Aliidongia dinghuensis: one gene and its partner. The protein of the gene in region 1 binds, or shares a complex with, the protein of each later gene. Links are inferred from orthologs where the notes say so. Each region holds a gene or a part of one and is shown in the gene's direction. Other genes may lie near its edges. The genes, in order: dnaG and IEY58_RS16930.

Region 1 (15,872 bases):
GTCAGCTCGACATGGCCCCAGGGGAGCGCGGTCGCATCGGCGACGAGCTCGTCGAGCGCCAGTTCCACAGACTCGCGGCGCGCGAGACGGCCGAAGCGCTTGGTGCCGAGCGCGCGGCCGGCCGGGTCATAGGCCGTCGCCTGGATCGGCAGCGCCGCCTGGCTGAGCGCCATGGGCGTCGGCAGCAGCAGGCTCGACCATTGCGCGGGCGGCAGGATCGGCGCCGGCAGGATGAAGCCTTTGCCGAGCCAAGGGCCAAGCTCGGCGATCTTCGGATCGGGCTTCAGGTCCGTGCGCTCGACGTTCGGATGGGCGATACGGGTGCGCGGCCCGCGGATCACTTCGTAGCGCGGGCGCACGACATATTTGCCGGCGGCGATCTCGATCTGCTGCGGCCAGCGCGCCTCGGGCAGCAGGCTCGCCACGTCGAGCGGCACGGTCGCGAACGGGGCGACTTCCTCGGGGAACGGCACGATATGCGCGTCGCCCATCAGGTTGAGCGCGATGCCGCCCGGCGGAATGGCGATCGGCAGGCTGTTCTGGACCCAGAGCACGACACGCTCGTCGGCGCGCGGAGCCGGCAGGCCGGCATAGAAATCGGCCGGCCAGGCGTTGGCGTCGTGGGTGCAGGAGAGCGACGGGCCGTCCTCTTCGAACGTATCGAGCGCGTATTTCACCACGTCGTGGCCTGCGCCGCCGACTGCATGAATGAAGAGCTGGCCCTCGAACGCCGGCAGGCCGAAGCGCGCGCGGACCCGCCGGCTGTCGATCACGACGGCGGACTGGCCGGGTGGGAGCGCCTCGCGCCAGCGCGCCAGCACCTGGCCGTCGGCATCGAACAGGGTCAAGGCGAGCGCCGTCTCCTTGGCGCCGTAGTTCGACCAGTAATTCGCGGTGACGACGCGGCTATGGCTGCCGTCGCGATCGCGGAAGAACGCGAAATTGGTCGCGAAATTGAGCGGGTCGAGATAGTTGCGCGGGTTGGTGATGAGGCTCTGCTCGAGCCGGAGCTCGTCCAGGCTCACGACCTCGGCGCCGGCCGGGACGAGATGGGCGATCTGCTGGGTGAGGCGCTCGGCATCGAACGCGGTGACGAACACCAGGTCGGCCGCACTTCCGGCGAGCGCCGTCACCGGCTTCGTCGCATGGCCGAGCCGCTCCTGGCCGAGGTCGGTCACCGCCTGGACATAGACGCCGGCGATGCGCACGGCCGAGAGGTCGCGCACGGCGGCAAAGCCGGTGGCGAAGCCCAATGGGTCATAGATCGCGACCGAGCGCGCCTCGCTCAAGCGCCGGATCAGCGCCGCCGCCTGCGTCGCCGCCTCCGGATGCGTCACCGCCTTGAAGAAGCTGTTGCCGCCCTTGAGCGACGAGAAGGTTTCGATCTTGAGCGCCATGTCGTCCGGAACTTGCTGGAAAGGGCTTTGGGCCATCAAAGATTGGAAGGCCGCCACGGAAGCGCCATATGGCGACGATCCCCCTGGCCCGAAACCCCGTTCTTAGCATGCGAGACCGGCGGATGCGATCAATCGCGCGGATAGGGCGGGCCTATCGAGCGCGAGTGATCAGGTTGGTCCACCTCTCCACCGTCATCCTCGGGCTTGACGGCTGGAGAGAGGCCAGAGGTAGCCTGCGACCCCGCGTCCTTCTAGCGCCGCGGGCCTCGTTTCTGTAGGGTCGCGCCGCCATGAGATCCCCAAAGAAACCGACCGCCGCCGTGCCTCAGAAGGCCTCGACCGCGCCCAAGACCGCCGCGCCCAAGACCCAGGCCCTGCCGCGCCGCGAGATCGACCCGATGTTCCGCGTGGCACTCCTGATCGTGGGCGCCGTCACGTTCCTGCGCCTGCTCTGGCTCGCCGGCCAGCCGATCGACCTCTATCCGGACGAGGCGCAATACTGGATCTGGGCCCAGAAACTCCAGTTCGGCTACTACTCGAAGCCGCCGATGGTCGCTTGGCTGATCTGGGCCACGACGCACCTGTTCAGCACGTCGGACCTGGCGGTCAAGGTCTCGGCGCCCTTGCTCTATGTCGTGACCAGCCTGGTCGTGCACGCGACCGCGAAGCGGCTCTACGACGCGCGCATCGCCGCGTGGTCGACGATCGCCTTCATCACGCTGCCGGCGGTCTCGCTGTCGGCGCTCATCATCTCGACCGACGTGCCGCTGCTGTTCTGCTGGGCGGTCGCGACCTACGGCTTCGTGCGGGCGCGCGAGGAGGGCGGGCAGCGCTGGTGGCTCCTCGTCGGCATCGCCGGCGGTGTCGGCCTGCTCTCGAAATACGCCACGGGCTTCTGGCTCGCCTCCGCACTGGGCTTCCTCCTGCTGGTGCCGGACGAGCGGCGCCACCTGAAGCCGTTCCTCCTGAGCCTGGGTCTGACGCTTGTGGTCTACGCGCCCAACTTCGTTTGGAACGCGACCAACGGCTTCGTCAGCTACTTGCACACCCGCGACAATGCGAACGTGCGCGACTACGGCCTGCACCCGCAGGCGTTCGCCGAGTTCGCGGGCGCGCAGTTCGGCGTGTTCGGGCCGATCTTCCTCGGCACCCTGATCGTGATCGTCGCGGGCGCCCGGCGCATCGGCGCCGACCGGCGTGCGCTCCTGCTGATGAGCTTCGCGCTGCCGACGCTCGCCATCATGCTGGTCGAGGCGATGCTGTCGCGCGCCCAGCCGAACTGGTCGGCACCGACCTATCTCACGGCGACGATCCTGGTCGTGGCGTATCTCACGCAGAAGGGGCGGGACGGGCTCGTGCAATGGTCCGTCGTGCTGCATGTGGCGCTCTGCGTGCTGCTCCTGGGCGCGCGCGACATCAGCAAGGCGGTCGGCCATCCGATCCCCGGCAAGCTCGACCCGCTGCACCGGGTGCGCGGCTGGCAGACGCTCGGCAACAGCCTGTCGCAGATCCACCTGCAGTATCTCGACCTGCCGCTGCTGGCGGACCAGCGCGAGCTGATGGCGGCGATGATCTATTACATGCAGCCGCACCCGTTCGACATGCGCATGTGGAACCCGGCGGGTCATGTGCGCAACGGCTTCGAGATGGACAACAGCCTCGGCGGCACGCCCGGCGGCGACTATCTCTGGATCACCCAGCGCGAGGGCGCCGAGCGGCAAGAAGTGTTCGACCGCTTCGCCGAGCATGCGCAGGTCGCCCATGTCGTGATCCCGCTCGGCCCCGGCCTGGCCCGCGATGTGACGCTCTACAAGCTCACGGGCTTCAAGGGCTACACGGACGCAAAGCCGTAGCCGTCACTTCGGTTCGGCCGCTGACAGTTCGGCGATACTGAACTGATGTTCGAGCATCGGGGCGCCTCGCGGCGCGGGCTCGTTGCGGAATTGATAGAGGACCTGAAGCGCCTGGTGATCTTCCTTGCGGATCACCATGGCGCCTTTGGGCGTGGCGAAGCGCAAGCCCTCCAGCGCGCCGATCAGCGCCTCGGTCTCGGTTGACGGCGCCGCCTTGAGCGCTGCGACCAGCGCCAGGGCGGCCGTCATACCCTCCGCGGCCGAGCCGTCCGGGTAGGCGTGGAACCGCCGGCGCCAGGCCGCGACCAGCCAGTCATTCACCCGATTGTGCGGGAAGCTGTGGAAATAGGACGTGATCCCGTCGAAGCCGACGGCCGGTAGCGGTGCGTTCGGGGCGAGCGGGCCCAGGTAGGCAAGGCGGATGCCGAACCGGTCGGGGCCGGCGGCGGCGATCGATGGGATCGGCGACGCGGCATCCTGCCAGATTGCCAGCAGCGTCCGGCCGCCGTGGAGATCGTGCAGGCCTTCGAAATCCGTGCTCAGCAGGCTACCGACGTCGGCCGTGCTCGGCGGGACGAGGCGAGCGCCGACGAAGAAGCCAGTGTCGGCGTGCCGGCCCAGCGCCTGCTTCAGGGCCGCGACCGTATCGGCGCCGTCGCGCGTGTCCTCGGCCGCGACGAACAGGTTGAGCTCCGGACGGGCGAGCGCCAGCGCCTCGGCCCGTGCCAGCTGGTCGGCGCTGGCGGCGGTGCTGACGACATAGTGGTTGCTGCCGGCAACGACGCTCGCGCGTGCCTCGGCCACGAGCAGGAGGCGCTGCGCCGCAGAAGCTGCGGGAAGCATGGCGAGTACTGTCTCCGACGGGCCGAACGCGACCGCAATGTCGGCACCGTCGCGATAGGCTGTGCCGGGTTCCTCGACGACGCTGAGCGCGACCGGGCGGCCGCGCACCTTGTTCGTGCCGCTCGTTGCATAATCGAGGCCGAGCCGGAAACCTGCGTCGCCGTGGTCGGCCGCGGAAGCCCCTGGAGCTGCGGGCTCTTCGATCAGCGCGATGCAGATGGGATCGGCCGCGGCGGCGCCGGTCGCGGTGGCGAGCAGGATCCCGATCGCAGCGATGAGCGTGCGCATTCTTCTTGTCCTTCCGCGTCATGGCGCGCGCGAAAGGATGCGCCGGTTTCAGGTCGCGGCCTAGTGCCGGTGGGCTTAGAGCCCGAGCAGCCGCCGGCGCCAGGTGAGCGCCGGGCGGACCTGCATGACGCCGGCTTTGAGGTCGGTGAGCGGCAGGCCCGAGCGGGTGAATACGCCGCGGATATAAGCGGTCACCAGCACGGCGAGGAAGGATGCCCCGATCGTGTCGCTCACGAAATGCTGGGTCGTGGCGATGCGGCTCAAGGCGATCAGCGCCACGAACAGCCAATAGGCCGCGACATGCCGCGGCCACAGCATGGTAAGCGCAGCGGCCAGCGCCGCCACGTTGGTCACGTGCCCCGACGGGAACGACCAATGGTCGCTGCGGAACGACAGGCCGGTAAGCGCGAAGCTGCCGTCGGCGAACAGCAGCTTCGGCCGGGTGCGGCCGACCAGGATCTTGACGATGTCGGCCACAAGCCCGCTCACCAGCACGGACAGGAAGATGAAGGCGGGGACGAGCGACCAGGCGATGAGCCGCTCGCGCCGGGCGCCGGCGCGCGGCGAATGTGCGAGGCCCCAGAGGCCGAGGGTCGCAACCCCCGAGATCACGAGCCAGCCCCAGCCGAGGCCGAACTTGGTGACCCATTGGAACCAGTGGACCAGTCGATCATCGTCGGCCTTGAAATAGAAGGCGAGCGGCCGGTCGATCCACAGCACGGACACAGCAATCCCGGCAGCGGTCGCGAGGCTGCCCATAAGCCAGTTCCGGCGCGCGGACGGCGGCAGGTTGTTGAGGGCGTCGCCCGCCCGGGTGAGGGCGCCGCCGAGCCGGCGCACAAGCCGCCGCGTCCATAGCCGGTCGAGCCCATCCGCCTCGACGATCCAGCGATGGAGGCCCCAGGCGACCACGCCGACCAGGAGGCCGGCAAAGATCGTGTCTGAGAGAAAATGGCCACCCTGGCCGATCCGCACCAGCGAGACCAGCACGCCGAAGCCGAGCGCCGCACCGGTCACCCAGCGCCGCCGGCGCTCGATCGCCGGCAGGAAGCCCAGCGCCACGAGCGAGAAGGCCATGGCGCTGTGGCCGGAGGGGAACGAGCAATTATGGTCGCACTGGTCGCTCGGCTGCAGCACCGGTGTGAATTGCTTGGTGCCGCCGAACTCGACGATCTGGCTCGGCCGCGCCCGGCCCCAATGGTCCTTGAGCACCGTGTTGGTCAAGAGGCCGGGCCCGAGTGCGATGGTGAGCAGCAGGAACGGGATCGTGCGCCGGTCGAGCGGCCCGATCGCCCGGCCGAGGATCCAACCCAAGAGCGCCAGCAGCAGCAGGCCCACGACCAAAGCCCAGGTCGCGACCGGCACGGCGTCGTAGACGACGCGGAACGGCGTCCAGTTGCGCAGGACGAAGCCGCCGTCGGCGCGCCAGAACAGGCCGCTCGTCCAGAGGTCGAGCCCCGGGAACGTCATGAACAAGGCGCCCGCTGCGAGGGCGCCCAAGAGCAGCAGCAGCGGGACCGGCAGTCGCAGCAGAAGCTGCATCACGCCGGCCACAGGCCGCGGTCCTGCATCATCTGGCGGATGCGCGCGCCGGCGGCGCCGGTATCGTCGCGCGGCGTGTAGCTCCAGCTGTCGAGCGTGCCGCCGAACGGGTGCGTGATGCCGGCGGCCTGCATCGCCTCGTGGAACCGCTCGAACTTCTTCGAGCCGCCTTCGAGGGCCAGCACATGGACCGGTTTGCCCGTGGCGCTCGCCTCGGTGATCATCGATATCGAGTCGGCGGTGGCCAGCACATGGTCGGCCAGGCCCAGATAGCCGAAATAGGGATTCTCGCCCTCGCCGGTCCAGATCTCGACGCCCGGGCCCTGGACGCGCGTGCGCAGGATGGCCTCGGCCTCGGCGCCCGTGCGGCGGGAGGTCGTGATCATGAGCCCGGCGCCGTCGCGCGCCAGCGCCGCCAGCCGGTCGGCGATGCCGGTCATGATCTCCGGCGTCAGGCGATAGACGCCGTTGTCGCCGCCGATCACCACGGCGATGCGCGGGTGCGGCAGATGGGCGAGGCGCGGGCGCCAGAGCTCGGCCGCCGCCGCGAGCTTGGCCGGCGTCACCGGATGGACGGCGCCCAGCGAGACCATGACGTTAGGTCCGCGTACCTTGTCGTGATCAGCCACGATCATGAGGTCGAAGCGCGCCGGCGGAATCTTCGGGTCCTGAATCTGGACCACCACCGTGCGGCCCTGGTTCTTGCGCCGGATCGCAAGCGCCGGTGCCGCGGCCCGGCCACCGGCGCCGATCACGAGGCGCGGCCAGGGCGGGTTCAGCCGGTCGCCGGCCCGGCTCGCCGCCGCGGTGCCGTTCCACCATAGCAGCGGCGGCAGACCCTTCCAGGGATAGCGAATCGCGAGCTTCTTTTCGACGAAGGGCAGACCCACCGCCTCGGCGACACCGACCACCTGGCTGCGCAATCCGACCTTGCCGTCATAGAGCAGCCACACGTCCGCGTTCACGCGCTCACTCCTGCCGGTCTCCTATGCATCTTGTTCAGATGTGTTGATTCTGCGGGACAATTTGTAAGATAGTTGCCCAAATTTCTTTGAGGGTTCCCTACATGCGTCGAATTAAACTCGACAGGATCGACCGGCGGATCCTGCGGGACTTGCAGGAGGACGGCCGGATGACGAACGTGGAATTGGCCAAACGGGCCGGCATTTCGGCCCCTCCCTGTCTCCGCCGTGTCCGGGCGCTCGAGGACGCCGGCTACATCAAGGGTTATCACGCCTCGATCGAACCGGATGCGCTGGGCTACGGCGTCACGGTCTTCGCCCATGTCGGCCTGGTGAGCCAGGCCGAGGGGGACCTCAAGGCATTCGAGGACTTGGTCGGCACCTGGCCCGAGGTCCGCGAAGCGCACATGCTGGCCGGCGAGACCGACTTCCTCCTGAAGGTCGTGGCGACGGATTGGGACAGCTACCACAAGTTCCTCACCACCAAGCTCACGACGGCCCCCAACGTCAGCCACGTCAAGTCCGCGCTCGCCATCCGGTCGAGCAAATACGCGGTCGGCGTGCCGATCGACGTGGATGCAGTCGACGAGGACTGACGCCGTCAGCCTCGGTGAGACGAAGGGGCGCGGGACCACGGTCCCAGCGCCCCTTTTCAGGTCTTGGAACCCTCCGTCCGTCATGTCTCGCTTTAGGGGGAGCGACGGCGGCAGGGCGTGCCGTCTCAGAACAGGACCTTGACGATCTCGTAGGACTTGGCGCCGCGCGGTGTCGTCACCTCGACGCTTTCCTTGACCTGCTTGCCGATGAGCGCGCGGCCCAAAGGCGAGGTGACGGAGAGCAGGCCCAGCTTGATGTCGGCCTCGTCCTCGCCGACGATCTGGTACTTGGTCTCTTCGTCGGTCTCTTCGTCGGCGAGCACGACGGTCGCGCCGAACTTGACGGCGTTGCCCGACAATTTGCTGACGTCGATCACCTCGGCGCGCGCGATCTTGTCCTCAAGCTCGAGCACACGGCCCTCGATGAAGGACTGGCGCTCGCGCGCAGCATGATATTCGGCGTTTTCGGACAGATCCCCGTGTTCGCGGGCCTCGGCGATCGCACGGATCACGGCCGGGCGGTCTACGCTCTTCAACCGACGCAGCTCTTCCTGCAGCCGGCTGAACCCAGCCTCGGTCATTGGAACTCTTTGCATTTCTTCGACGGCCTGACCTAAAAAGCGGCGATGCGGGAATAAGAAACCGTCCTTAACACGGGGGTCCCACCCCGCTAGGACGGCCCAACAAAATAGGATTGTAGCGCGCCGACTTCAAGGCTGCCGCTTTTGAGCGCCTGAATCGCATGCACCGAGGCTTTGGCGCCCGCCAAAGTCGTGTAATACGGGATCGCATGCGTGAGCGCAGTGCGGCGCAGGCTGAAGCTGTCGCTGATTGCCTGACTACCTTCGGTCGTATTGAAGATCAGCTGCACGCCGCCCGAAACCATGCGGTCGACGATATGCGGCCGGCCCTCCAGCACCTTGTTGACCACGTCCACAGGTAGGCCGGCCTCGGTCAGGCACTGGGCCGTGCCGCTGGTCGCGACCAGCTTGAAGCCCATCTCGACCAGCTTGCGGCACGGCTCGACCACGGCCTGCTTGTCATGGTTGCGCACCGAGACGAAGACGGTGCCCGCGAGCGGCAGCGACACGCCGGATCCCAGCTGCGACTTCGCGAAGGCGCGGCCAAAGTCGGCGTCGAGGCCCATGACTTCGCCGGTCGACTTCATCTCAGGTCCCAGGATCAGGTCGACGCCCGGGAAGCGGTTGAACGGGAACACGGCTTCCTTGACCGCGACATGCTCGAGCGCCGGCCGGGTTGCAGGCGCCAGCGCCGCCAGCGTCTCGCCGGCCATGACGCGGGCCGCGATCTTGGCGATCTGCACGCCGGTCGCCTTGGCGACGAACGGCACGGTGCGGGACGCGCGGGGGTTCACCTCCAGCACGTAGACCGTGCCGTCCTTGACCGCGTACTGCACGTTCATGAGGCCGACGACGCCCAGCTTCAGCGCCATCGCCGTCGTCTGGCGCTCGATCTCGGCCATGATCTCGGCCGAGAGCGAGTAGGGCGGCAGCGAGCAGGCACTATCGCCCGAATGGATGCCGGCCTCCTCGATGTGCTCCATGATGCCGGCGACGTAGACGTGTCGGCCGTCAGAGAGCGCATCGACGTCGACCTCGATCGCGTCCGAGAGATAGCGGTCCAACAGGATCGGGCCGGTCGCCGAGATCTTGGCCGCGTTCGCCATGTATTCCTTCAGGCGCTGCATGCCGTGGACGATCTCCATCGCCCGGCCGCCCAGTACGTAGGATGGCCGCATGACCAGCGGGAAGCCCAGCCGCTCGGCGACCGCCTCGGCCTCTTCGGCCGAATAGGCGGTGCCGTTCTCCGGCTGCTTCAGGCCGAGCTCGCCCAGGAAATGCTGGAAGCGCTTGCGGTCCTCGGCAAGGTCGATCGCGTCCGGCGAGGTGCCGAGGATCGGAATGTCGGCGGCCTCGAGGGCGGCGGCGAGCTTCAGCGGCGTCTGGCCGCCGAACTGCACGATGCAGCCCAAGAGCGTGCCCTTCGACTGCTCGACGCGGACGAGCTCGATCACGTCCTCGGCGGTCAGCGGCTCGAAATAGAGCCGGTCGGACGTGTCATAGTCGGTCGAGACGGTCTCGGGATTGCAGTTGACCATGATCGTCTCGATGCCGGCCTCGCGGAGGGAGTAGGCGGCATGGACGCAGCAATAGTCGAACTCGATGCCCTGGCCGATGCGGTTCGGGCCGCCGCCCAGGATCACGACCTTCCTGCGCTCGGTCGGGTCCGACTCATTCTCCGCCGGCGAAAGTCCGTCGCCCTCGTAGGTCGAGTACATGTAGGGCGTGTTCGACGGGAACTCGGCGGCGCAGGTGTCGATGCGCTTGTAGACGGGCCTGACGCCGAGCTTGTGGCGGAGGGCGGTCACATGCGCCTCGGTCGTGCTCGCGAGCTCGGCCAGCCGCGCATCGCCGAAGCCCTGCTTCTTCAGCGCGTGGAACTGGAACACGTCCTGCGGCAGGCCGTCCTTGCGGATGCGCTCCTCGGTCGCGACGATCGACTGCACCTGACGCAGGAACCACGGCTCGTACTTGCAGGCGGCGTGCACTTCCTCGACGGTCAGGCCGTGGCGGAACGCCTGGGCGATGACGAGCAGGCGGTCCGGCGTCGGCTGGGCCAAGGCCGCGCGCACCGCGTCCTTGCTAGAGCCGCCGGGGATCGCGACCTCGTTGAAGCCGGTCAAGCCCGTCTCGAGCGAGCGCAGCGCCTTCTGGACGCTCTCGGCGAAGCTGCGGCCGATCGCCATGGCCTCGCCGACCGACTTCATGGAGGTCGACAAGAGCGGTGCGGTGCCCGGGAACTTCTCGAACGCGAAGCGCGGGATCTTGGTCACGACATAGTCGATCGTCGGCTCGAACGAGGCCGGCGTCACCTGGGTGATCTCGTTCCGGAGCTCGTCCAGCGTGTAGCCGACGGCGAGCAGGGCCGCGACCTTGGCAATCGGGAAGCCGGTCGCCTTCGAGGCCAGCGCCGAGGAGCGGCTGACGCGCGGGTTCATCTCGATCACGACCAGGCGGCCGTCGGCCGGATTGACCGCGAACTGCACGTTCGACCCGCCGGTGTCGACGCCGATCTCGCGCAGCACCGCGATCGAGGCGTCGCGCATCAGCTGGTATTCTTTATCCGTGAGCGTCAGCGCCGGGGCGACCGTGATGCTGTCGCCGGTGTGCACGCCCATCGGATCGACGTTCTCGATCGAGCAGATGATGATGCAGTTGTCCGCGCGGTCGCGGACCACCTCCATCTCGTATTCCTTCCAGCCCAGCACCGATTCCTCGATGAGGACCTCGTTCGTCGGCGAGGCGCGCAAGCCCCCCTTGACGATCTCCTCATATTCCTCGGTGTTGTAGGCGATGCCGCCGCCGGTGCCGCCCATGGTGAAGGACGGACGGATGATCGCCGGCAGGCCGATCTCGGCCATGGCCTCGCGTGCCGCGTCCAGCGACTGGACCGCGCGCGACTTCGGCGACTGCAGGCCGATCTTGTCCATGGCATCGCGGAACAGCTGCCGGTCCTCGGCCTTGGCGATCGCCTCTTCCTTGGCGCCGATCAGTTCGACACCGAAACGAGCGAGCGTGCCGTCCTTGGCGAGCGCCAGCGCCGTGTTGAGCGCGGTCTGGCCGCCCATGGTCGGCAGGAGCGCGTCCGGCCGCTCGGCCTCGATCACCTTCGCCACCATCTCGGGCGTGATCGGCTCGATATAGGTCGCATCCGCCAGGTCCGGATCGGTCATGATCGTCGCCGGGTTGGAATTGACCAGGATGATCCGGTAGCCCTCGGCTCGGAGCGCCTTGCACGCCTGGGCGCCGGAATAGTCGAACTCGCAGGCCTGGCCGATGACGATGGGGCCGGCGCCGATGATCAGGATCGACTTGATGTCGGTGCGCTTCGCCATGCTACTTCGCTCCCTTTTCGGCGCTGCGTTCGTCGATCAGGCGCACGAAGCGCTCGAACAGATAGTTGCTGTCCTGCGGCCCCGGCGAGGCCTCGGGATGGTGCTGGACCGAGAAGACCGGCTTATCGGTGAGCCGGAAGCCCTCGTTCGAGCCGTCGAACAGCGAGACGTGGGTCACGACCGCGTTCTTGGGCAGGCTCTCGGGCTCGACACGGAAGCCGTGGTTCTGGCTCGTGATCTCGACCTTGCCGGTCTCGAGATCCTTGACCGGGTGGTTGGCGCCGCGATGGCCGTTGGTCATCTTGGTCGTGGTGCCGCCGATCGCGAGGCTCAAGAGCTGGTGGCCCAAGCAGATGCCGAAGATCGGCTTGCCGGTCTCGAGCAGCTCCTGCAGCACCGGCACGGCGTATTCGCCGGTCGCCGCCGGGTCGCCCGGGCCGTTCGACAGGAAGATGCCGTCGGGTTCGTGGCGCAGGATCTCCTCGGCCGTGGCCGTCGCCGGCACGACCGTGACACGGCAGCCGTTGGCCGCCAGCGTGCGCAGGATATTGTGCTTGGCACCGTAGTCGACCGCGACGACATGGCGCTTCTGCGCGTCCAGCGTGCCGTAGCCGCCGCCGAGGCTCCAGCGCGTCTGGGCCCATTCGTAGGTCTGGCGGCAGCTCACTTCGAGCGCCAGGTCCATGCCTTCGAGGCCGGGCCAGGCCTGGGCCTCTGCCAAGAGCGCATCGATATCGATGTTGCCGTCGGGCGCGTGAATGATGGCGCCGTTCGGCGGCCCCTTGTCGCGGATGCGGCGGGTCAAGGCCCGCGTGTCGATGCCGGCGAGGCCGATGAGGTTGTACTTCTTCAGCCACGCATCGAAGCCCTCGATCGCGCGCCAGTTGGCCGGGTCGGTGATGTCGGTGCGGATGACGAGGCCGCGCGCGGCCGCGGTCACCGCTTCCGTATCTTCCGGATTGGCGCCGACGTTGCCGATGTGCGGGAAGGTGAAGTTGATGATCTGACCGGCGTAGGACGGATCGGTCATGATCTCCTGGTAGCCGGTGATCGAGGTGTTGAAGCAGACCTCGCCGACCTGGGTGCCTGTGGCGCCGACGCCGCGTCCCCAATAGACCGTGCCGTCGTTCAGCACCAAGGCCGCGGTGGCGCCTGGCGGGCGCGGGGGGCGCGCTTGCGCGCTGACGGTCTCGGACATGATCGGCTCCTCGATCGAAAAGGTCGTGTTCATCCTTTAGATGCGCGTCGACCCCCCGTGGGCGGAACGCCGACAGGGAGGACACCGCATCTTGCGGCGAACCCGACCTCTTTAGGGTCACCGGGCGAATGTGGCCCGGCGAGCTTTTCGAGTAGTGCCATGGGGTGCATGCCGTCAAGCGCGACGTCCGCTTCTTTGGCTGGGGGCAGCCTTGCGTGAGCGCCGTGCATGGCGGGGTGCGTGCCGGCGGGGGTGGCGGATTTTGCCGAATCGTTCCTGGAAAAGGGCTAGGAATGGCGTAGGATTTTGCCTATCACTGCCGGCCCTGCTCATAAGCCAAGGATAATACCCATGCTGCGCCAAGCCCTGACCGACGCGGTGAAAGAGGCCATGAAGGCGCGCGACCAGCGCACGACCTCGACGCTGCGGATGATCCAGGCCAAGCTCAAGGACAAGGACATCGAGGCGCGCGGACTGGGCAACCCGGACGGCATCGACGACCAGGCCGTGCTCGCCGTGCTGCAGGGCATGGTGAAGCAGCGCCGCGAGAGTATCGAGCTTTATAAGCAGGGCAACCGCCAGGACCTGGTCGACCAGGAGGCGGCGGAGATCGCCGTCATCGAGCGTTTCCTGCCGCAGCAGATGGACGAGGCCCAGACCCGGGCCGCGATCGGCAAGGTCATTGCCGACATCGGTGCCGCCGGCATCAAGGACATGGGCCGCACCATGGCCGCCTTGAAGGAACGCCATGCCGGCGAGATGGATTTCCAGAAGGCGAGTGCGCTCGTCAAGGAAGCGCTCTCCGCCGCCTGAGCACAGCCTTAACCCGCCCCGCCCGCCATGGCCTTCCCGCCCGGCTTCCTCGACGAGATTCGTATCCGCATCTCGCTGCCCGACGTGATCGGGCGCAAGGTCAGGCTCGTCAAGAAGGGGCGGGAGTACAGCGGCCTCTGCCCGTTCCATAACGAGAAGTCGCCGTCCTTCACGGTCAACGAGGAGAAGGGCTTCTTCCACTGCTTCGGTTGCGGTGCCCATGGCGACGTGATCGGCTTCGTCATGCAGTCGCAGAACCTGGGCTTCCTCGAGGCGGTCGAGGCCTTGGCCGGCGAGGCCGGCCTCGAGGTACCGCGCGCCTCACCGCAGGAGCGCGAGCGGGTCGTCAAGCAGAAGACGCTGGTCGAGGTCATGGAGGCAGCGGCGGGCTTCTTCCAGGCCCAGCTCGATAGCCACGCCGGTGCCGCCGCGCGCGCCTATCTCGAAGGACGCGGGCTCGACCGCGCTGCGATCGAGCGCTTCCGGCTCGGCTATGCGCCGGGCTTCTCGGGCGGGCAGGGGCTTCTGAAGCAGTTCCTGCTGCGTGAGTTCCCGGAGTCGATGCTGATCGAGGCGGGACTCGTCAAGAAGCCTGAGGATGGACGCGACAGCTTCGACTATTTCCGCGACCGGGTCATGTTCCCGATCCTCGACCGCGCCGGCCGCGTCATCGCCTTCGGCGGCCGCGTCATGGGTGACGCCAAGCCCAAGTACCTGAATTCCCCGGATACGCCGCTCTTTCATAAGGGGCGCGTGCTCTATGGCTTGAGCTGGGCGCGCGCCGGCGTCGGCAAAGGGGCGACGCTCGTCGTGACCGAAGGCTACATGGACGTGATCGCGCTCCATCGCGCGGGGTTCGAGGGGGCGGTCGCCCCGCTTGGCACGGCCCTGACCGAGGAGCAGCTCGAGGAGCTCTGGAAGCTCACGCCGGAGCCGACGCTGTGCTTCGACGGCGATGCCGCCGGCCAGCGGGCCGCCACGCGCGCGCTCGACCGGGCGCTGCCGCTCTTGAAGGCCGGCCGGTCGTTGAAGTTCGCCGTGCTGCCGGCGGGCGAGGATCCGGACAGCCTGATCGGCCGTCAGGGCACCGCCGCCATGCAGGCGGTGCTGGACGGCGCGACGCCGTTCGCCGAGGTGCTGTTCACCCAGGAGCTGGCGGCGCGGCCGATCGATACGCCGGAACGGCGCGCGGACCTGACCCATCGCCTGAATGCGCGGGCGGCCGCGATCGCCGACGAGGGGCTGAAGCGCGAATACCAGTTCTTCTTCCGCAACAAGCTCTACGAGCAGGGGCGCTCGCAGCGCGCGGCGTCCGGCCGCCGGAGCTTGGGCCGGGACGGCCGGGTGCGGTTGCAGGCGCCGGAGCCGGTTTCAGGGGCGCGCCTTGCTCAGGCCACCCAGGCGGTCGAGCGGCGGCGGCAGGAGTTGCTGGTGGCAATCGTGCTGGCAAATCCCGAGCTGCTCGACGAGCATGTCGAGGAATTTGCACACCTGCCCCTGACCGCGCCGGACCTTGACAAGCTGCGCCGCGAGATTTTAAACGTCCACGCGGCAATTTCTGGACTTGACGCCGCGAGTCTTCAGCATCACCTCAGCAACCACGGCTTTGTCCGGGAAGTGGAGCGTTTGCTCGGCCAGCAGGTTCTCGCCCACGCGCAGTTCGCGGAGCCGGCGGATCGGGAGACGACCCGACTGGGCTGGCTCCAGGCGGTCAGCCTGTGGCGCGGTCATCTGGCGCGGGCGCAGGAGCTCGAAGCAGCCGTGCGTCGGTTCGAGACGGAGCCGACAGAGGCCAGTTGGGCTCGCATCATGGCCTTGCAGGAGCAGGCGGAAATCGAGCGCATGGAACAGGCCGAATTCGACGGGACGACAGCCGGATGGGTGTCGTCCGGTCGGCATTGAGTTTTCGACTCCGCCGGTGACGGCGGGGCGGTGAGCGGGGCGCGGCCGTACCGGACGGCCAGGGACCCGCGGCGGATCGACGAGCCGGCTCGGCCGGTCTCGAGGGTGGGGCGGCGAGACCCGGGGCCCCTCGAGTATTTGTTAGGACTGGGTTGAAGATGGCGACAAAAGCGGCGAATACGGCAGAGGTCAACGAAAACCGCGATGAGGCCGCTGAGAGCCTGATCGTCGACAGCATGGCGCAGGCCGTCAAGAAGATGGTCGCGCGCGGCAAGGAGCGCGGCTACGTCACCTACGACGAGCTCAATGCCGCCCTGCCGCAGGACCAGGTCTCTTCCGAGCAGATCGAGGACACGATGACCATGCTCTCGGAGCTGGGCATCAATGTCGTCGAGGCCGAGGAGACCGAGGAGCCGGCGGCGCCCGTCGACGACGATTCGGGCGACGGCGAGTCGCGCGTCAACGGCAACCTCGACGACGAGGACATCGGCCGGACCGACGACCCGGTGCGCATGTACCTGCGTGAGATGGGCTCGGTCGAGCTCCTGTCGCGCGAGGGCGA
Region 2 (10,169 bases), on another replicon or contig:
CAATCACTACGGCGAATATTTCGACAAGATCCACGACCTTCTGACCGATGACGGCGTGGCGCTCATCCACGCGATCGGCCGCCAGGACGGGCCCGGCACGACCAACCCCTGGATCCGGAAATACATCTTCCCCGGCGGCTACTGCCCGGCGCTCTCCGAGGTGCTGCCGGCGATCGAGCGCGCCCGCCTGCAGCTCATGGACATCGAGATCCTGCGGCTGCACTACGCCGAGACGCTGCGCCACTGGCGCCAGCGCTTCCTCACCCACTGGGAGAAGGTGAAGGCGCTCTACGACGAGCGGTTCTGCCGCATGTGGGAGTTCTATCTCGCGGCGTCGGAGGCGGGCTTCCGCGTCCAGGACTTGATGGTGTTCCAGATCCAGCTGGCGAAGCGCGTCGACGCGGTGCCGATGACCCGCGACTACATGAACGAGTGGAAGGCGGCGCATCCGCTCGTCTCGGCCCTGCCGCCGCGCCAGGCGGGCTGCGCCGACTGATCCCCGTTATCCACAGGCCTGTGGATGGAATAGCCGTGGTCTGAGCCGGCCGGTCGGCAGTAGGTTGTGGGCAACATGGACCCAGCCCGCTCGCCCGCGCCGGTCGTCCCGGCGCAGCCGGACGTCCCCGCCTATCGTACGCCACCGCAGAACCTCGAAGCCGAGCAGGCGCTTCTGGGCGCGCTGCTCGTCAATAACGCGGCCTATCACCGGGTCTCGGAGTTTCTCCGGCCCGAGTATTTCTACGAGCCGGTGCACCAGCGGATCTATGGCGCGGTCGAGAAGCTGATCGAGCGCGGCCAGATCGCGAGTCCCGTCACGCTGAAACCGTTCTTCGAGCAGGACGGCGCCTTGGTCGACATCGGCGGTGCGCGCTATCTGGCCCAGCTCGCGGCCTCGGTCGTCACCATCATCAACGCCGCGGACTACGGCCGGCAGATCTATGATCTGCACTTGCGCCGCGAGCTGATCGAGATCGGCGGCGACGTGGTCAACGAGGCCTACGAGCAAGACCTCGACCTCGACGCCAAGAAGCAGATCGAAGTCGCGGAAAAGAAGCTGTTCGACCTGGCGACCGCCGGCGCCGCGGACGGCGGCTTCCAGCCGTTCAAGCAGGCGCTGCTTTCAGCCACCGAAATCGCCGAGGCTGCCTACAAGCGCAACGGCAAGACCTCGGGCGTCTCGTCCGGCTTCCGCGACCTCGACAAGAAGCTGGGCGGGCTCCATCCGTCGGACCTGATGATCCTTGCGGGCCGCCCGTCCATGGGCAAGACCACACTTGCGACCAACATCGCGTTCAACGTCGCCCGCGCCTATCGCCAGGGCCGCGGCGCTACCGGCGAGGCGATCGCCGAGGACGGCGGCGTCGTCGCCTTCTACTCGCTCGAAATGTCGGCCGAGCAGCTGGCGACCCGCATCCTGTCCGAGGCCTCGGGCGTGTCGGGCGACAAGATCCGCCGCGGCGAGGTTTCGCGCGACGAGTTCGACCAGTTCGTGCAGGCCTCGCTCGAGCTGCAGAGCATCCCGCTGTTCATCGACGACACGCCGGCGCTGTCGATCGCCGCCGTGCGCACGCGCGCCCGGCGCCTGAAGCGCCAGCAGGGGCTCGACCTCATCATCGTCGACTACCTGCAACTGCTCCAGGGCACGCCCGGGCGCGGCGCGGAAGTGAACCGCGTGCAGGAGATTTCCGAGATCACCCGCGGCCTGAAGGCGCTCGCCAAGGAGCTGAGCGTGCCGGTCATTGCGCTCTCGCAGCTCAGCCGTGCGGTCGAGCAGCGCGAGGACAAGCGGCCGCAGCTCGCCGACCTCCGCGAGTCGGGCTCGATCGAGCAGGACGCCGACGTCGTCATGTTCGTCTATCGCGAGGAATATTACCTCGGCCGAGCGGAACCCGCGCGCCGACCCGAGGAATCCGCGGAAAAGCACTTGGAGCGCTATACCGAATGGCAGCAGCGCTTTAGCGCCGCCCATGGCAAGGCCGAAGTGATCATCGGCAAGCAGCGCCACGGCCCCATCGGCATCATCACCTTGAGTTTCGACGGTGCTACGACCAAATTTGGTGACTATGTCGGCGCCGACCACCTCCCCGAGATCCACGAGTAGCCCAGAGGCTAATGTCTCTCAGGCGCTGGCCGGCTGGGTGCCCCCAACCGTCGACGCGCCGCCCGGGGTCACCGGACTTATCACCGTCGATCTGCAGGCGATCGTCGACAATTGGCGCCAGCTCGCCTTTCGCGTCGGCCCCGGCTGCCTGACCGGCGCCGCGGTCAAGGCCGACGCCTACGGGCTGGGCGTGCTGCCGGTTGCAACCGCTCTCGCCGCTGCCGGCTGCCGCTGGTTCTTCGTCGCAACGCCGGACGAGGGCGTGACGCTGGCCCAGAGCCTGGCCAAGACAGCGCCCGACGCGCGCGTCGCCGTGCTGTCCGGCCCCATCCCCGGCACGGCGCGCGAGCTTGCCGCCTATGCGAACCTGCTGCCGGTGCTGAACGATCTTGGCCAGATCGCGGCCTGGCGGACGGCGGCGCCCGGCCGGCCGGCACTGCTGCAGCTCGACACCGGCATGGCGCGCCTGGGCCTGCCGCCCGAGGAGATCGATCGCCTCGCCGCCGACCCGACGCTCATCGAAGGCATGCCGGTCACGGCGATCATCAGCCACCTCGCCTGCGCCGACGAGCCCGACCATCCGTTGAACGCGCTGCAGCACGCGAGCTTCACGGCCGCAGCCGCCCGCCTGCCCCAGGCGATGCGCAGCCTCTCAGCCTCGAGCGGCATCTTCCTCGGCCCCGACTATCATTTCGAGCTGGTGCGCCCGGGGGCGGCACTGTTCGGCCTCAATCCGACGCCGACACAGGCGAACCCGATGCGTCAAGTCGTTGGGATCAAAGCAAAAATCCTGCAAGTTCGCGAGATTGACGCTGGACGGACCGTTGGCTATGGTGCGACCTACGCTGCAGACCGGCCGCGCCGGGTCGCGACGCTGGGCGTCGGCTACGCCGACGGCGTCCTGCGGGCCGGCAGCAATGCTGCGCGCGTCTTCCTAGGCCCGGTGGCCATTCCCGTCATCGGCCGCATTTCGATGGATCTCGTCACAGTGGATGTCAGCGCCGTGCCGCCGCAATGGGTGCTCCCCGGCGGCTTTGTCGATGTGCTGGGGCCGCAATACGGCGCCGACGATCTGGCCCGCGACTGCGGCACGATCGGCTACGAGGTGCTGACCCGCCTCTCCCGGCGCCTGATGCGCCTCTACGGACCGGTTGCCGCCTAGATGGGCGACATTCTCGCGACCATCGGTCGGTCGGCGCTCACCTTCTTCGCCAGTGTCGGGCGCCTCATCCTGTTTGCGGGCGTGGCCTTGAGCCACATCGTCCGCCTGCCGCTCTATTGGAAGCTTCTGCTGAGGCAGATGATCCAGATCGGCTACAACTCGCTGCCGGTCGTGGGCCTGACCTCGCTCTTCACCGGCATGGTGCTGGCGCTGCAGAGCCATACCGGCTTCTCCGGACTGGGCGGCGACGCGGCCGTGGCGCTGCTCGTCGTGCTGTCGGTGACGCGCGAGCTTGGGCCCGTCATCGCCGGACTGATGGTCGCGGGGCGCGTCGGCGCCGCCATCGCGGCCGAGCTCGGCACCATGAGCGTCACGGACCAGATCGCGGCACTCTCGACGCTCTCGACCAATCCGTTCAAATACCTGGTGGTGCCGCGCGTGCTGGCCGGCGTCGTCTGCATGCCGCTCCTGGTCGTGATCGCCGACATCATCGGCATCCTGGGCGGCTATATCGTCGCGGTCTACCTGCTCGACTACAATCCGTCGAGCTACCTGCACCAGACCTGGGTGGCCTTGAAGACGCCGGACGTCGTCTCGGGCCTGGTCAAGGCCGCGGTATTCGGCTTCATCGTGACGCTGCTCGGCTGCTATCACGGCTACCATTCGCGCGGCGGCGCCCAGGGTGTGGGTTCCGCCACGACCAATGCCGTGGTCTCGAGCTCGATCGTGATCCTGCTCATGGACTATCTCTTGACGTCGGTATTCTTCTCATGACCGCCAAGATCGTCATCCGGAACCTTTACAAGGCGTTCGGCCGCAAGAAGGTGCTGCAGGGCATCAATCTGGAGATTGACCAGGGCGAGAGCGTCGTCGTGATCGGCGGTTCCGGCTCCGGCAAGTCCGTGCTGCTGAAATGCATCTTGGGGCTGATCCATCCGGATTCGGGCGAGATCCTGGTCGACGGGCAGCCGACGGCCCGCCTGACAGGCTCGGAGCGCGCGCGGCTCATGGCGAAGTTCGGCATGCTGTTCCAGGGGGCGGCCCTCTTCGACTCCCTGCCCGTCTGGCAGAATGTCGCCTTCGGCCTGATCCAGGGTGAAGGCATGCGAGCGGCGGAAGCCAAGCGCGTCGCCATCGAGACGCTCGCCAAGGTCGGGCTCGGCGCCGACGTCGCCGACCTGACGCCGGCCGAGCTCTCGGGCGGCATGCAGAAGCGCGTCGGCCTCGCCCGCGCCATCGCCGCCAAGCCTGAGATCATCTTCTTCGACGAGCCGACGACCGGGCTCGACCCGATCATGAGCGACGTGATCAACGAGCTCATCGTCGGCTGCGTGCGCGACCTGGGCGCCACGGCGCTCTCGATCACCCACGACATGGCGAGCGCCCGCAAGATCTCGGACCGCATCGCGATGCTCTACCACGGCAGGATCATCTGGCAGGGCGAGACCGCCGAGATCGACAAGTCCGGCAATCCCTACGTCGATCAGTTCATCCACGGCCGCGCCGAAGGGCCAATCAAGATGGAGATCCGCGCGTCGTGATCGCGAGACGCGCGCCCCTGCCGGGCAGGAGCCACTGAGCCATGGCTCGCCCCCGCAGCCGGTTCGTCTGCCAGGAATGCGGGGCAGTCCATAGCAAGTGGGGCGGCCGCTGCGAGGCCTGCGGCGGCTGGAACTCCCTGATCGAGGAGGCCGAACCCGAGGGCCCGCCCAAGGGGCTGGGCGCATCGGGGGCGGCCAAGGGCAAGCGCATCGCCTTCGTCGGGCTCGAGGGCTCGAGCGAGGCGGCGCCGCGTCGGCTGACGGGGATCGCCGAGTTCGACCGGGTGTGCGGCGGCGGCCTCGTGCCGGGTTCGGCCCTCCTGGTCGGCGGCGACCCCGGCATCGGCAAGTCGACGCTGCTGCTGCAGGTCGTGGCCTCGCTCGCGCGCAACAACGCCAAATGCGTCTATATCTCAGGCGAAGAGGCGGTCGACCAGGTGCGGCTCCGCGCGAGCCGCCTCGGCGTCACCGACGCGCCGGTCGAGCTCGCGGCGGCGACCAGCATCCGAGACATCGCGGCCTCGCTCGACCACGCCCACGCTGCCGACATCGTCGTCATCGACTCGATCCAGACCATGTATCTCGACATGCTGGATTCGTCGCCCGGTACCGTCAGCCAGGTGCGCGCGGCAGCCCAAGAGCTGATCCGGCTCGCCAAGCGCGTGGGCTTCACCCTCATCCTGGTCGGCCACGTGACGAAGGACGGCGCCATCGCCGGCCCGCGCGTGCTCGAGCACATGGTCGATGCCGTGCTCTATTTCGAGGGCGAGCGCGGCCACCAGTTCCGCATCCTGCGCGGCGTCAAGAACCGGTTCGGGGCAACCGACGAGATCGGCGTATTCGAGATGACCGACGCGGGCCTGAGCGAGGTCGCGAACCCCTCCGCCCTGTTCCTGGCCGATCGCCATGGGGCCGTCAGCGGTGCCGCAGTCTTCGCCGGCATGGAAGGAACACGGCCGGTGCTGGTCGAGATCCAGGCGCTCGTCGCCCCATCGCCGCTCGGTACACCCAGGCGTGCCGTCGTCGGTTGGGACTCCGCGCGGCTTGCAATGGTGATGGCCGTTCTGGACGCACGTTGCGGCCTTGCAATCGGATCGAACGACGTATACCTGAACGTCGCCGGAGGCCTTAGAATTTCGGAGCCGGCGGCGGATCTCGCAGTGGCCGCGGCGCTGGTGTCGGCGTTGACGGGGCAGCCCGTGCCGACGGACATGGTCGTGTTCGGCGAGATCGGTCTGTCGGGCGAGATCCGGCCGGTCAGCCAGTCGGACGCACGGTTGAAAGAGGCGGGCAAGCTTGGCTTCGAACGCGCGCTCGGACCGGCGCGACGGGGACGACAGAAACCGGCATCGGCCGGCATCGTCCAGAACGAGATCGGTCATTTGCAGGAGCTCGTCGACATGTTCGACACCGAGCGCGTTACCACCCCGGCGATGAGGGCCTGAATACCGTCATGAATGTGCTCGACATCATTGTCGTCGCCGTGGTCGCGATCTCGGGCCTGTTCGCTTTCGTGCGCGGCTTCGCCCGCGAACTCCTGTCGATCGCCGCCTGGGTCGGCGCCTTCGTCGTCACGTTCTATCTGTTCGACCCGGCGCGCACTATCGCGCGCGGCTTCATGAAGCCGTGGCTCGCCGACGTGGTGGCTCCGGCCGCCGTCTTCGTGGTCTGCCTCATCATCTTTTCCATCGTCACCGGCGTGCTGTCGAACCAAGTCCGGCAATCGAGCCTCGGCGCCATCGATCGGGCGCTCGGCATGATCTTCGGCGTCGCGCGCGGCGTCCTCGTCGCCTGCGCCGCCTATCTCGTCATGACCCGGTTCCTCGCGCCCGAGGATCGCCCCAACTGGGTGGTCCAGGCCCATACCCAGCCCCTGCTCGAGGCCGGGGCGCAGCGCTTGAACGCGCTCATCCCGCGCAACGTGCTCGACCGCGGCACTCAGGCTGCGAGCGAAGCGGCCCAGAAAGTGAACCAGGCGAACCAGGTGAAGCAGGACCTGGACAAGCTCAACGCGCCGATGGGCGCCAACAAGGCCCCGCCCGCCGGCCCGTCCCAACAGGACGAGACCGATCTTACCCATCTCGTCGACAAAGCCCTGCAGACCGGATCAAAACCATGACGCTTACGACCGTGCCGTTCGACGACGACCACTTTCATGAAGAATGTGGCGTGTTCGGCGTGTTCGGACATGCCGAGGCCGCTGCCCTCACCGCTCTCGGGCTGCATGCGCTCCAGCATCGCGGCCAGGAAGCTGCCGGCATCGTCACCTACGACGGCGCCCAGTTCCACGCCCACCGCGGCCTGGGCCAGGTCGGCGAGAACTTCAGCTCGCCCGCGGTCATGGAGCGCCTGCCCGGCAACGCCGCGATCGGCCACAACCGCTATGCCACGACCGGCGAGGTCGCGATCCGCAACGTCCAACCGCTGTTCGGCGATTTCGAGTTCGGCGGCCTCGCCATCTGCCACAACGGCAACCTCACCAATTCCTACCAGCTCCGCAACCAGCTGGTCCGGCGCGGCAGCCTGTTCCAGTCGACCAGCGACACCGAGGTGATTATCCACCTGATCGCGACCAGTCTCCGGCGCACGGTGCTGGAACGGATGGTCGATTCGCTGCGCCAGGTCGAGGGCGCGTATTCGCTCGTCGCCCTGTCCAAGGAAGGACTCATCGGCGTGCGCGATCCGCTGGGCGTGCGCCCGCTCGTCCTGGGCAAGCTCGGCGATTCGCACGTGCTGGCGTCCGAGACGGTGGCGCTCGACATCATCGGCGCGGACTTCGTGCGCGACGTCGAGCCGGGCGAGATCGTCGTCATCAACGAGAGCGGCGTGCAGAGCCACCATCCGTTCGGCAACCGGCCGAGCCGCTTCTGCGTGTTCGAGTACATCTACTTCGCCCGCCCCGACAGCATCGTCGAGGGGACCGGCGTCTATGAGGTGAGAAAGCGCATCGGCATGGAGCTGGCGCGCGAGACCCCGGTCGAGGCCGACACGGTCATCCCGGTGCCGGATTCCGGCGTGCCCGCGGCGCTTGGCTATTCGCTCGAGAGCGGCATCCCGTTCGAGCTCGGCATCATTCGCAACCATTACGTCGGCCGCACCTTCATCGAGCCGACCGACCAGATCCGCCATCTGGGCGTCAAGCTGAAGCATAACGCCAACCGCCGCCACATCGAGGGCAAGCGTGTCGTGCTGGTCGACGATTCGATCGTCCGTGGCACGACCTCGCTCAAGATCGTCGAGATGGTCCGCCAAGCCGGCGCCAAGGAGGTCCATATGCGGATCTCGAGCCCGCCGACCAACAATTCCTGCTTCTACGGCATCGCGACGCCGGAGCGCGAGAAGCTGCTCGCCTCGCGCTTCGACACCGAAGGCATGGCGAAGTTCATCGGCGCCGATAGCTTGGCCTTCGTGTCGATCGACGGGCTCTACCGCGCCTTGGGCGAGGTGAAGCGCGATCCGAAGGCGCCGCGCTATTGCGACGCCTGCTTCACCGGCGACTATCCGATCCCGCTGCTCGACTTCGAGCAGGGCAGTCTCGCGACCAATCTTTCGCTCATGAACGAGATCGCCTGAACATGGCGGGCATTCGGGAAGAGAGTGGGCAGAGGGGTGGCCGGCTCGCCGGCCGCGTGGCACTCGTGACCGGCGCTTCGCGCGGCATCGGTGCGGCCGTTGCCCGCTGCTTCGCCGCCGAGGGCGCTCATTGCGTGCTGGTCGCGCGCACGGTCGGCGCACTCGAAGAGGTCGACGACCAGGTCCGGGCATTGGGCGGCAGCGCCACGCTGGTGCCGCTCGACCTGCGCGAGTTCGACAAGATCGACCAGATGGGCGCCGCCCTCTACGAGCGGTTCGGCCGGCTCGACATCCTCGTCGGCAATGCCGGCCATCTGGGCTCGCTCGGGCCGATGAGCCATCAGGACCCGAAGGTCTTCCAGCAGGTCATCGAGACCAATCTCCTCGCCAACTGGCGTCTTATCCGCGCGATGGAGCCGCTCCTGAAGCTGGCGCCGGCCGGCCGAGCGCTCTTCACCGGCTGTGCCGCGGGCCGCGAGCCGATCGCCTATTGGAGCGCCTATGCCGTGTCCAAGGCGGCGCTCGAGATGATGGTCCATGTCTGGGCGGCCGAGCTCACCAAGACGAACGTTCGCGTTGGCCTCGTCGACCCCGGGCCGGTCGCGACCAAGCTGCGCCGCACTGCCTTCCCAGGCGAGGACCAGGCCATCATGGCGCAGCCCGACGAGATCGCCAGCCTCTTCCTTGATCGCGTATTGGTTTAAGCGCGTACTGGTTTAGGCGAGCGCCGTCGCCGTCCGCCAGGGCGGCAGTTTGAAGACGACGCGCGTGCCGCGGCCCGGTGCGGAATCGACCGTCAGTTCGCCGCCATGCAGTTCGACGAAAGATTTGGCAAGCGGCAGGCCTAGGCCGACCCCGTCGCGCGTGCGCACGAACGCGCTTTGCACCCGCCCGAACGGCCTGAGCGCCACCGCCGCCTCCGCCGCCGTCATGCCGATGCCGGTATCCTCGACCGTGAAGGCGAACTCGCCGCCGGCCGTGCGCCCGACCCGGATGCCGACGCGCCCGCCGGCCGGCGTGAACTTGATCGCGTTCGAGGCGAGATTGATCAGCACCTGACGCAGCAGCCGCTCGTCGCCGATACACCAGGATGCATCGCTCTCGAACTCGGCCTCCAGCCGGAGGCCCGCGTCGCCCGCGCGCCCGCGCAGCATGCGGGTGCAATCATCAATCATGCGCCGGACATCGATGCGGGCTTCCTTGAGCTCGACCCGGCCGGCCTCAATGCGCGCGATATCCAGGATATCGTTGATGATGAGCAGCAGATGCTGCGCGCTGCTGTGGATGTCGCCCAGATATTCCCGGTATTTCGCGACGGTGACCGGTCCCAGGATCTCCTCGCGCATGATCTCGGAAAAGCCCATGATCGCGTTCAAGGGCGTGCGCAGCTCGTGGCTCATGCTGGCCAGGAACTCGGACTTCGCCCGGCTGCTGCGCTCCGCCGCGTCGCGCGCGTCGCGCAGCGCCTGCTCCATCTGCTTGCGTTCGGTGATGTCTTGGATGATGCCGTCGACGGCGATCGGCACGCCGACATCGTCGAGCTCAGGCGTGCCCATGGCATGGACATGGCGCATGTCGCCGTGGGCATCGACGATGCGGAAATCGAGCCCATACGAGCGGCCTTCCTGTGCCGAGCGCAGCTTGTCTCCGACCATCTCGAGATCGTCCGGATGGACCAGCGCCAGGAACCGCTCGAGCGAATTCGGCGCCATGCCCGGTGGATAACCCAGAATGCGGCAGGCCTCGGCCGACCAGGCGAGCTCCTGCGTCGCGAGCACGCGGCGGTAGCTGC

The links.
Region 2: the proteins of dnaG (region 1) and IEY58_RS16930 are in contact, whole or in part, in a crystal structure (PDB 2R6A), measured with the Geobacillus stearothermophilus proteins. The link is inferred for Aliidongia dinghuensis from one-to-one orthologs. Residues at the interface, in WP_049624496.1 of Geobacillus stearothermophilus: Lys456, Leu457, Leu458, Pro459, Ala460, Asn463, Ala464, Leu467, Leu535, Leu536, Ile537, Ala538, Gln544, Glu545, Asp548, Tyr549, His552; in WP_033016901.1 of Geobacillus stearothermophilus: Ser13, Glu15, Ala16, Gln18, Glu91, Leu92, Asp94, Ala95, Val96, Pro97, Thr98, Ala99, Ala100, Asn101, Tyr104, Tyr105, Ile108.

The regions. Positions count from the first base shown.
Region 1 is NZ_BMJQ01000022.1:20,055-35,926, reverse strand. What follows is about bases 12,961-15,872. They hold dnaG (DNA primase), read left to right. Parts: upstream 12,961-13,435; coding sequence 13,436-15,310; downstream 15,311-15,872. Other genes in these bases: rpoD (RNA polymerase sigma factor RpoD), read left to right, coding at 15,469-15,872; IEY58_RS29850 (GatB/YqeY domain-containing protein), read left to right, coding at 12,961-13,408. In the rest of the region: IEY58_RS29895 (hypothetical protein), read right to left, coding at 1-1,433; IEY58_RS29890 (ArnT family glycosyltransferase), read left to right, coding at 1,718-3,250; IEY58_RS29885 (ABC transporter substrate-binding protein), read right to left, coding at 3,254-4,381; IEY58_RS29880 (phosphatase PAP2 family protein), read right to left, coding at 4,457-5,923; IEY58_RS29875 (mitochondrial fission ELM1 family protein), read right to left, coding at 5,923-6,888; IEY58_RS29870 (Lrp/AsnC family transcriptional regulator), read left to right, coding at 6,990-7,481; transcription elongation factor GreA, read right to left, coding at 7,607-8,077; carB (carbamoyl-phosphate synthase large subunit), read right to left, coding at 8,152-11,397; carA (glutamine-hydrolyzing carbamoyl-phosphate synthase small subunit), read right to left, coding at 11,399-12,595; more of IEY58_RS29850, read left to right, coding at 12,947-12,960. UniProt on the Escherichia coli protein: RNA polymerase that catalyzes the synthesis of short RNA molecules used as primers for DNA polymerase during DNA replication.
Region 2 is NZ_BMJQ01000008.1:258,507-268,675, reverse strand. Bases 1-2,836 are described here. They hold IEY58_RS16930 (replicative DNA helicase), read left to right. Parts: upstream 1-571; coding sequence 572-2,101; downstream 2,102-2,836. Other genes in these bases: alr (alanine racemase), read left to right, coding at 2,139-2,836; IEY58_RS16935 (SAM-dependent methyltransferase), read left to right, coding at 1-496. Also shown: more of alr, read left to right, coding at 2,837-3,263; IEY58_RS16920 (MlaE family ABC transporter permease), read left to right, coding at 3,264-4,037; IEY58_RS16915 (ABC transporter ATP-binding protein), read left to right, coding at 4,034-4,804; DNA repair protein RadA, read left to right, coding at 4,846-6,249; IEY58_RS16905 (CvpA family protein), read left to right, coding at 6,258-6,923; purF (amidophosphoribosyltransferase), read left to right, coding at 6,920-8,377; IEY58_RS16895 (SDR family NAD(P)-dependent oxidoreductase), read left to right, coding at 8,380-9,081; IEY58_RS16890 (sensor histidine kinase), read right to left, coding at 9,094-10,169. UniProt on the Escherichia coli protein: The main replicative DNA helicase, it participates in initiation and elongation during chromosome replication. Travels ahead of the DNA replisome, separating dsDNA into templates for DNA synthesis.